One region of the Streptomyces sp. NBC_00654 genome, then DNA from elsewhere that is predicted to be linked to it. Evidence: riboswitches for the same ligand, from Rfam matches in the RefSeq annotation. Region 1 holds a riboswitch; each other region holds the start of a gene.
The links. A riboswitch is a leader RNA that binds a small molecule or an ion and turns the genes downstream of it on or off. The one in region 1 is predicted to bind thiamine pyrophosphate.
Positions count from the first base shown of each region.

Region 2: it holds a riboswitch for thiamine pyrophosphate, as region 1 does, so the genes downstream of both, thiC (phosphomethylpyrimidine synthase ThiC) here and thiO (glycine oxidase ThiO) in region 1, are expected to answer to the same signal.
Region 3: it holds a riboswitch for thiamine pyrophosphate, as region 1 does, so the genes downstream of both, OHA98_RS09900 (thiamine ABC transporter substrate binding subunit) here and thiO (glycine oxidase ThiO) in region 1, are expected to answer to the same signal.

Region 1 is NZ_JAPEOB010000002.1:2,076,241-2,079,481, forward strand. It holds gene OHA98_RS29495 (Rv2175c family DNA-binding protein) at 1-141, opposite strand, end outside; gene OHA98_RS29500 (NAD(P)/FAD-dependent oxidoreductase) at 212-1,456, opposite strand; TPP riboswitch at 1,608-1,720, shown strand; gene thiO (glycine oxidase ThiO) at 1,718-2,920, shown strand; gene thiS (sulfur carrier protein ThiS) at 3,055-3,241, shown strand, end outside.
Region 2 is NZ_JAPEOB010000001.1:160,387-163,627, forward strand. It holds gene thiC (phosphomethylpyrimidine synthase ThiC) at 1-1,586, opposite strand, end outside; TPP riboswitch at 1,579-1,712, opposite strand; gene OHA98_RS00730 (YibE/F family protein) at 1,784-3,115, shown strand.
Region 3 is NZ_JAPEOB010000001.1:2,264,910-2,268,150, forward strand. It holds gene OHA98_RS09890 (phosphatidate cytidylyltransferase) at 1-430, shown strand, start outside; gene rlmN (23S rRNA (adenine(2503)-C(2))-methyltransferase RlmN) at 537-1,643, shown strand; TPP riboswitch at 1,685-1,799, shown strand; gene OHA98_RS09900 (thiamine ABC transporter substrate binding subunit) at 1,879-2,979, shown strand; gene OHA98_RS09905 (iron ABC transporter permease) at 3,087-3,241, shown strand, end outside.

The DNA of each region.
Region 1 (3,241 bases):
ACCACGGCGTACGGCGATGAGCTGGCCTTCCTTGACCAGCTGCCGCACCCGCGTCACCTCGATATCGAGCATTTCCGCGATGTCGGGAAGGTGGAGCCAGGCAGGGACTAGAGCATCGATCTTTGCGTCAATCTCGGTCACGAGGACAAGCGTGCCATCTGGGACCGACAGTCGGAAGCCGGGCCGACCGTACGGGGGTGGGCCCGTGCCGTCACAGGGCCGTCGACTTCAGCGGTACGGAGGGGTCCGCGGCCCGTGCCGGGTCGATGGGCGCCCCCGACTCGATGAGCTTGCGCCCCTGCGCCAGATCGCGCGGCCGGCCGACGGCCAGGACGGCGGTCAGCGCGCCGCCGCGCAGCCAGCACACCGACCAGGCGGGGTCGGCGGGGTCGCCGCGCCACAGCAGGGTGTCGGCCCGCGCGTGGTGGCCCGCGTACTGCACGAAGCGGCCGAACTGCTCGGACCAGAAGTACGGCACGGGGTCGTACGCCCCGGGCCGCCCGTCCCCGTCGAGGGCGGCGATGTCCGCGGCGACGGTCCGGGGGCCCTGGAGGGCGTTGTCCCAGTGGTGGACCAGCAGGCGTTCGCCGTAGCGGGCGGAGGGGAAGGAGGCGCAGTCACCGACCGCGTACACATCGGGCAGCGAGGTGCGCAGCGCGCTGTCGGCGGTGACGGAGCCGTCCGGGCCGAGCGCGATGCCGGAGCCGGTCAGCCAGCCGGTGGCGGGCCGGGCGCCGATCCCGACGACCACCGCACCGGCCGGGAGCACCCGGCCGTCCGCGAGGACCACGGTGCCCTCCTCGACGCGGGCGACCCGGGCGCCGGTCAGGAGTTCGGCTCCGCTCTCGGCGTACCAGTCGGCCATCGGAGCGGCGACCTCCGCGGGCAGGGCACCGGCGAGCGGGCGTTCGGCGGCCTCGACGACGGTGACCGCGCAGCCCGCGGCGCGGGCCGCGGTGGCGAACTCGGCGCCGATCCAGCCCGCCCCCACGACCACCACGTCGCGCCGCCGTTCCAGAACGGGGCGCAGCCGGGCGGCGTCGTCGAGGGTGCGCAGCAGATGGACCCCGGGCACCCCCTCGGATCCGGGCAGCAGTACGGGTTCGGCGCCGGTGGCGATGACCAGGACGTCGTACGGAACGGGACCGTCCGGTGTGTCCAGTTCATGTGCGCCGGAGCGCAGGGCGCTCACGTCCACGCCCAGGCGCAGGGTGATGTCCAGCGCCTCGAAGTCGATGTCGAACGCGGAGTCCTCCGCCTTGCCGAGCAGGACCGCCTTGGACAGCGGTGGCCGGTCGTAGGGCTGGTGCGGTTCGGCGCCGATCAGGGTCACCGGTCCGGTGAAGCCCCGTTCACGCAGGGCCACGGCGGTCTGTACGCCCGCCATGCCCGCTCCGACGATCACGACGCGGCGCGTCCGCTGCCGTGCTGCCTGCTGTTCCGTCTGCTCGCTCACCTGTCCACCATAAACACCTGACGCACCGTCAGGAAGCGGGTTCCCCCACCGCGCTCGTCCCGCCGCCCTCCCGGTACCCCTTCCCCCGTGCCCCGCTTCGCCCGGCCGGAGGGAGCGCCTCCCCGGGCGACGGGGTTTAGGGTGGCAGACGGAAAACACTCGCGGGAGTCCGGGCGTACCGGGCTGAGAGGGAGGCTGGACGGCCTCCGACCGTACGAACCTGATCCGGGTCATGCCGGCGAAGGGAGGGGCTGGACGCCCATGCGTTCTTCTCATGACGGAAGCGGATCCGACGTCCTCGTCATCGGGGGCGGAATCATCGGTCTGGTGACCGCCTGGCGGGCGGCGCAGCGCGGGCTGCGGACCACGGTCGCCGACCCCGGCCCCGGTGGCGGGGCCGCGCGGGTCGCGGCCGGAATGCTGGCCGCCGTCACCGAACTCCACTACGGCGAGCAGTTGCTGCTCGGTCTCAATGTCGCCTCCGCGGCCCGCTATCCGGCGTTCGCCGAGGAGCTGACCGCGGCGAGCGGACAGGACATCGGTTTTCGCGCCTGCGGCACGCTCGCCGTCGCGCTGGACTCCGACGACCGCGCCCATCTGCGCGAACTGCACGCCCTGCAACAGCGTTCGGGGCTGGAGTCCGAGTGGCTCAGCGGCCGGGAGTGCCGTCGGCTGGAGCCGATGCTGGCGCCCGGGGTGCGCGGCGGACTGCGGGTCGACGGCGACCATCAGGTGGACCCCCGTCGGCTGGCCGCCGCGCTCCTGACCGCCTGCGAGCGGGCCGGGGTGGTCCTTCGCCGGGACCGGGCCGAGCGGCTCACGGTCTCGGGCGGCCGGGCCGCCGGTGCCGTGCTCGCCGACGGCACGGAGCTCGCCGCCGACCAGGTGGTGCTCGCCGCGGGCAGTCTCAGCGGGCGGCTCGCCGGGCTGCCGGACGAGGTCGTACCGCCGGTACGCCCGGTCAAGGGCCAGGTGCTGCGGCTGACCGTGCCGCCCGCGTACGCCCCCTTCCTGAGCCGGACCGTGCGCGCCGTGGTCCGCGGCAGCCACCTCTATCTCGTCCCGCGCGAGAACGGTGAGCTGGTCGTCGGAGCCACCAGCGAGGAGCTGGGCTGGGACACCACCGTCACGGCCGGCGGGGTGTACGAGCTGCTGCGCGACGCGCACGAGCTGGTGCCCGGCATCACCGAACTGCCCCTCACCGAGACCCGGGCGGGCCTGCGCCCCGCCTCCCCCGACAACGCCCCGCTGCTCGGCCCCACCGCCCTGCCCGGTCTCCTCCTCGCCACCGGCCACCACCGCAACGGGGTGCTGCTGACCCCCGTCACGGGTGACGCGATGGCGGAGGTGCTGATCTCCGGCGAGCTGCCCGAGGTGGCCCGCCCCTTCGCGCCGGGCCGTTTCGCGCCCGCCGCCGCCCCCGTACCCGCCGCCGCCCCCGTGCCCCAGGAGCAGCCCGCATGACCCGGCCCGACCCGGCCCGCGCCTCCGCGCCCGCCCCCGTACCCACCCCCGCCGCCGTGCCCTTCACGGCCCCGTCCCCCGTTCCGGCCCCTGCTGCCCGTCCGGTCCCCGGCGCGGCGTCCGTCTCGGTCTCCGTGAACGGCGAGGAACGCGCCCTGCCCGCGGGCACCGCGCTGGACGCCCTCGTCGCGACGCTGACCTCAGCGCACTCCGGAGTGGCCGCCGCCGTCAACGAGAGCGTCGTCCCCCGCGGCCGGTGGTCCGCCACCACGCTCGGCGACGGCGACCGGGTCGAGGTCCTGACCGCCGTGCAGGGGGGCT
Region 2 (3,241 bases), on a different contig from region 1:
AGATTGAACTGGTCCTCCCAGCGGAACTCGAAACGCGCGTCCGACAGCGCGTCGTCCCAGTCCTGCGCCCCCGGGTGCCCCTTGGCGAGGTCCGCCGCATGAGCGGCGATCTTGTAGGTGATCACCCCGGTCTTCACATCGTCCCGGTTGGGCAGCCCCAGGTGCTCCTTGGGCGTGACGTAGCAGAGCATCGCCGTGCCCCACCAGGCGATCATCGCCGCACCGATGCCGGAGGTGATGTGGTCGTACGCCGGGGCGACATCGGTGGTCAGCGGGCCGAGCGTGTAGAACGGCGCCTCCTCGCAGATCTCCTGCTGGAGGTCGATGTTCTCCTTGATCCTGTGCATCGGGACATGGCCCGGCCCCTCGATCATCGTCTGCACACCGAACCGCTTGGCGATCGTGTTCAGCTCGCCCAGCGTGCGCAGTTCGGCGAACTGCGCCTCGTCGTTGGCGTCGGCGATCGAGCCGGGGCGCAGACCGTCCCCCAGCGAGTACGTCACGTCGTACGCCGCGAGGATCTCGCACAGCTCCTCGAAGCGCTCGTACAGGAACGACTCCTTGTGGTGCGCGAGACACCAGGCCGCCATGATCGATCCGCCCCGGGAGACGATGCCGGTCCTGCGGCGTGCGGTCAGCGGGACGTACGGCAGACGCACGCCCGCGTGCACCGTCATGTAGTCGACACCCTGCTCGGCCTGTTCGATGACGGTGTCCTTGTAGATCTCCCAGCTCAGCTCCTCCGCCCGGCCGTCGACCTTTTCCAGGGCCTGGTAGAGGGGGACGGTGCCGATCGGCACCGGGGAGTTGCGCAGCACCCACTCACGGGTGGTGTGGATGTTGCGCCCGGTGGAGAGATCCATGACCGTGTCGGCGCCCCACTGGGTGGCCCAGGTCATCTTGTCCACCTCCTCCTCGATGGAGGAGGTGACCGCCGAGTTGCCGATGTTGGCGTTGACCTTCACCAGGAACCGCTTGCCGATGATCATCGGCTCGATCTCCGGGTGATTGACGTTGGCGGGCAGCACCGCCCGGCCCGCGGCGATCTCCTGGCGTACGACCTCGGGCTCGACGTTCTCCCGGATCGCGACGTACTCCATCTCGGGAGTGATCTCGCCCCGCCGGGCGTACGCGAGCTGGGTGACGGGCCGTCCGTCCCGGCTGCGGCGCGGCTGGCGCGGGCGGCCCGGGAAGACGGCGTCGAGGTTGCGCAGCCCGCCACGCGGCGAGGTGTGCTTGAGCCCGTCGTCCTCGGGGCGGGCCGGACGGCCCGCGTACTCCTCGGTGTCACCGCGGGCGATGATCCAGTTCTCCCGCAGCGGTGCGAGCCCGCGGCGGACATCGGTGTCGACGGACGGATCGGTGTACGGCCCCGACGTGTCGTACAGCGTCACGTCGTTGCCGTTGGTGAGGTGCACCTGGCGGACCGGCACCCGGAGGTCCGGGCGCGAGCCCTGGACGTATCCCTTGTGCCAGCCGATGGACTTCCCGGCCTCGTCGTTCGGTGCGTCCTGACCGATGCGCACATTCCGCGCTTCCTGGTCATTCCGCTTCGAGGCAGGCGTGCGTGCGTCCGATGTGGTCATGAGACCTACTCCCTACGCCGGCATTACCCGGTAACAGGTTCGGCGGTCGACGCAGCATGTCCCGTACAGATGTACGGAGATCAGCGTCCTCTCAGCCCGGTGCTCCGAGCTCCCGCGTGTGCAAAGGTGCCACCACGCTAGCGTCCTTCCTGGCGAGCTGAACAGAGGCCCCCTCCCGTTCTTGCGATGATCGCCCCGTGACTTCCCCCCAAAGCGACCCCGCATCCCAGGGCCACGCACATGGCCACTCGCACAGTCACGGCCCCGCCGCGCCCGTCTCCAAGCATCTGCGCAAGGTCATCGCGGCCGTGCTGATCCCCTTCGCCACCGCGGTCGTCGTCGGTCTCGTGGTCTTCTGGCCCGGCGGCGTCCCGGCGCACGAGCGCACCGGCGTCGGCTTCGACCGGCAGACCCAGGAGGGCACGGTGGTGCGGGTCGACAAGGTCGACTGCAAGGACGTCAACGCCGCACAGGTGCCGCCGACCGGGGGCACCTCCACTCCGTCCGGGCGGGAAGCGGTCAACGAGCAGTCGGGGCAGTGCGAGAAGGCCACGATCGAGGTGACCACCGGCAACGACAAGGGCCGTGAGTTCGTCGAGGTGATCCAGCCCGACGCTCCCCGGCAGCTGCGCGAGGGACAGGACGTCGTCGTGGCGTACGCGCCCGACGCGCCGCACGACCTCCAGTACTCGGTCATCGATGTGGACCGGACGGTCCCGATGGCTCTGCTGGCCGGGATCTTCGCCCTCGCGGTCGTCGTCGTGGGCAGGCTGCGCGGGGTGATGGCGCTGGTGGCGCTCGCCGTGTCGTTCGCCGTACTGACCCTGTTCATCCTGCCGGCGATCCTTCAGGGGTCGAATCCCCTGGTCGTCGCGGTGATCGGGGCCAGCGCCATCATGCTGGCAGCCCTCTACATGTGCCACGGGCTGACGGCACGTACGTCCGTCGCGGTCGTCGGCACACTGATCTCACTGCTGCTGATCGGGCTGCTCGGCTCGCTCTTCATCGACTGGGCGAGCCTGACGGGCAACACCGACGACAACACCGGCCTCATCCACGGCCTGTACCCGGACATCGACATGAGCGGCCTGCTGCTGGCCGGGATCATCATCGGCTCGCTCGGCGTGCTCGACGATGTGACCGTCACCCAGACCTCGGCCGTCTGGGAACTGCACCAGGCGGACCCGCGGATGGGTTGGCGGGCGCTGTACCGGGCAGGGATCCGTATCGGAAGGGACCACATCGCCTCGGTCGTCAACACCCTGGTGCTCGCCTACGCGGGCGCGGCACTGCCGCTGCTGCTGCTCTTCACCATCGCCCAGAGCAGTGTGGGATCGGTCGCCAACAGCGAGCTGGTGGCTGAGGAGATCGTCCGGACGCTGGTCGGATCGATCGGACTGGTCGCCTCGGTACCGGTGACCACGGTGCTCGCCGCTCTGGTCGTCTCCGCGGACCGCACAGGGCTCGGCGCGGAAGCCGGAGCTCCTGCACCCGTACGGACCGGGAGAGGCCGTCGTCGCAAGGCATGACCGCGAACGACCGGCGTACCACCCGCTCAACCGGCACTCAACCGCGCTTCAACCGACACCTCGCTTCCGCCGGCGACAACCACCCCGCTTCCTCCCACGGACGCCGCGCCGCTCCTCGGCAGGCGT
Region 3 (3,241 bases), on a different contig from region 1:
GCTCCTGACGGCGGACGACGGGCCGCAGCGGGTGCTCACCTTCCTGCTGCTCACGGTGGTCAGCGACACCGGTGCCTATGCGGTGGGCTGGCGCTTCGGCAAGAACAAGCTCGCACCGCGCATCAGCCCCGGGAAGACCCGCGAGGGCCTGCTCGGAGCGGTCGCCTTCGCGATGGCCGGCGGCGCGCTGTGCATGCAGTTCCTGATCGACGGCGGCTCCTGGTGGCAGGGACTGCTGCTGGGCTTCGCGGTCGCCGTCAGCGCCACTCTCGGTGACCTGGGCGAGTCCATGATCAAGCGGGATCTCGGGATCAAGGACATGGGCACCCTGCTGCCCGGTCACGGCGGCATCATGGACCGGCTGGACTCGCTGCTGCCGACCGCTCCGGTGGTGTGGCTGCTGCTGGTGCTGTTCGTCGGATCCGGCTGAGCCGAACCCGCTCACATAACGTCTGACCTGCAATTCTTGCGAGTGAGGGTCCGTTGTCCACAGGGCGGCGGGCCCTCACTCGTCTTTCTGCGACACTGGATGAACCATGCCTAAGCCCGGAGAACTCACTTTCGTCGCGCCCCGCGGAGCCAAGAAGCCCCCGCGGCACCTCGCCGACCTCACGCCCGCAGAGCGCAAGGAAGCGGTCGCCGCGATCGGCGAGAAGCCGTTCCGCGCCCAGCAGCTCTCGCAGCACTACTTCGCGCGGTACGCGCACGACCCGGCGGAGTGGACCAACATCCCGGCCGCGTCGCGGGACAAGCTCGCCGAGGCGATGTTCCCCGACCTGATGTCCGTGGTCCGTCACATCAGCTGCGACGACGACACCACCCGCAAGACCCTCTGGAAGCTGCACGACGGGACGCTCGTCGAGTCCGTCCTGATGCGCTATCCCGAGCGCGTGACGATGTGCATCTCCTCGCAGGCCGGCTGCGGGATGAACTGCCCGTTCTGCGCCACCGGGCAGGCCGGGCTCGACCGCAATCTGTCGACCGCCGAGATCGTGCACCAGATCGTGGACGGCATGCGGGCCCTGCGCGACGGCGATGTTCCGGGCGGCCCCACGCGGCTCTCCAACATCGTCTTCATGGGTATGGGCGAGCCGCTGGCCAACTACAAGCGCGTCGTCGGCGCGATCCGGCGCCTGACCGACCCCGAGCCGGACGGGCTGGGGCTCTCGCAGCGCGGGATCACCGTCTCCACCGTCGGACTGGTCCCGGCCATGCTGCGCTTCGCCGACGAGGGCTTCAAGTGCCGGCTGGCCGTTTCGCTGCACGCCCCGGACGACGAGCTGCGTGACACCCTCGTCCCGGTGAACACCCGTTGGAAGGTCCGCGAGGTACTGGACGCGGCGTGGGAGTACGCGGAGAAGTCCGGCCGCCGTATCTCCATCGAGTACGCGCTGATCCGCGACATCAACGACCAGGCCTGGCGGGGTGACCTGCTCGGACGGCTCCTCAAGGGCAAGCGGGTACACGTCAACCTGATCCCGTTGAACCCGACGCCCGGGTCGAAGTGGACCGCCTCGCGGCCCGAGGACGAGAAGGCGTTCGTCGAGGCCATCGCGGCCCACGGCGTTCCCGTCACCGTCCGTGACACCCGGGGTCAGGAGATCGACGGGGCCTGCGGTCAGCTGGCGGCCTCCGAGCGGTAGGCCGGAAATCGCCCGTGTAGCCTGGGTGCGAATTCAACTTCATATTCCGACAGGGGAGCGCCACAGCGCTGAGAGTGCGGCACCGGACAGGTTGGCCGCAGACCCTCTGAACCTCGCCCGGGTCATTCCGGGTAGGAAGTTCGGTCATTACTCAAGCTGTTGCGCCCTGCCCGCTTGCGGTTCGCCGTGAGCGGGCAGGGCCGCGTCTCTTCCTGGTCACTCCAGGAGGAATCACATGAACACCACCAAGAAGTACGCGGCGACGGCCCTCGCCGCTGCGCTCGGCGTCACGGTGCTGGCCGGCTGCGGCAGTTCCGACGACACCTCGCCGGGAGCGGGCGGTACCAAGGGCTCCGGCTCCAAGACCGTGACCCTGGTCAGCCATGACTCCTTCAACGCCTCGGAATCCGTACTGAAGGAGTTCACCGAGGAGACCGGCTACACGGTCGAGGTGCTCAAGAGCGGTGACGCGGGGGCCGCGCTCAACCAGGAGATCCTGACCAAGGGCTCTCCGCGCGGCGATGTCTTCTTCGGCGTCGACAACACCCTGCTCTCCCGCGCCCTCGACAACGGCCTGTTCACGGCGTACGAGGCCAAGGGCCTGGACCGGGTCGCGGCCGGCACCCAGCTGGACGACAAGCACCGGGTCACTCCGGTCGACACCGGTGACGTCTGCGTCAACTACGACAAGAAGTACTTCGCCGACAAGAAGCTCGCGCCCCCGCAGTCCTTCGACGACCTGCTGAAGCCCGCGTACAAGAACCTGCTCGTCACCGAGAACGCCGCGACCTCCTCTCCCGGTCTGGGCTTCCTCCTCGGCACCATCGCCGACAAGGGCGAGGACGGCTACCAGGACTACTGGAAGCAGTTGAAGAGCAACGGCGTGAAGGTCGTCGACGGCTGGGAGCAGGCGTACAACGAGGAGTTCTCCGGCTCCGCGGGCGGGAAGAAGGCCAAGGCGGAGCGGCCGCTCGTCGTCTCCTACGCCTCCAGCCCGCCGGTCGAGGTGCTGTACGCGAAGCCGCAGCCGGCCGAGGCCCCGACCGGGGTCGCCACCGGCACCTGCTTCCGGCAGATCGAGTTCGCCGGGCTGCTCACCGGCGCGAAGAACGAGGCGGGCGGCAAGGCGCTGCTGGACTTCCTGATCAGCAAGAAGTTCCAGGAGGACATGCCCCTGAACATGTTCGTGAACCCGGTCGCCGAGGACGCGGAGCTGCCGGAGCTCTTCACGAAGTTCGGCGCGACCATCGACAAGCCCGTCACCGTGGCTCCGGAGAAGATCGCCGAGAACCGTGAGCAGTGGGTCCAGTCGTGGCACTCGCTCGTCGTGAAGTAGGCGAGGCGGCAGGGGCCGGGGCCTCCGCCGCTCGCCGCGGCGGTGGACGGTCCGGCGGTGGGCGGCCCGGTGGCGACCGGCGCGGGAACGCGGTGCGGCTCGGCCTGATGGCCGTACCCGTCGCGTTCTTCGCGCTGTTCTTCGCCCACCCCGTCGCCGCCATCGTCGGCCGCGGCCTGAAGTCCGGGGGCAGCTGGCAGTTCGGCCGGATCGGTGAGGTACTGGCCCGGCCGGACATCCTGGACGTGCTCTGGTTCACCAC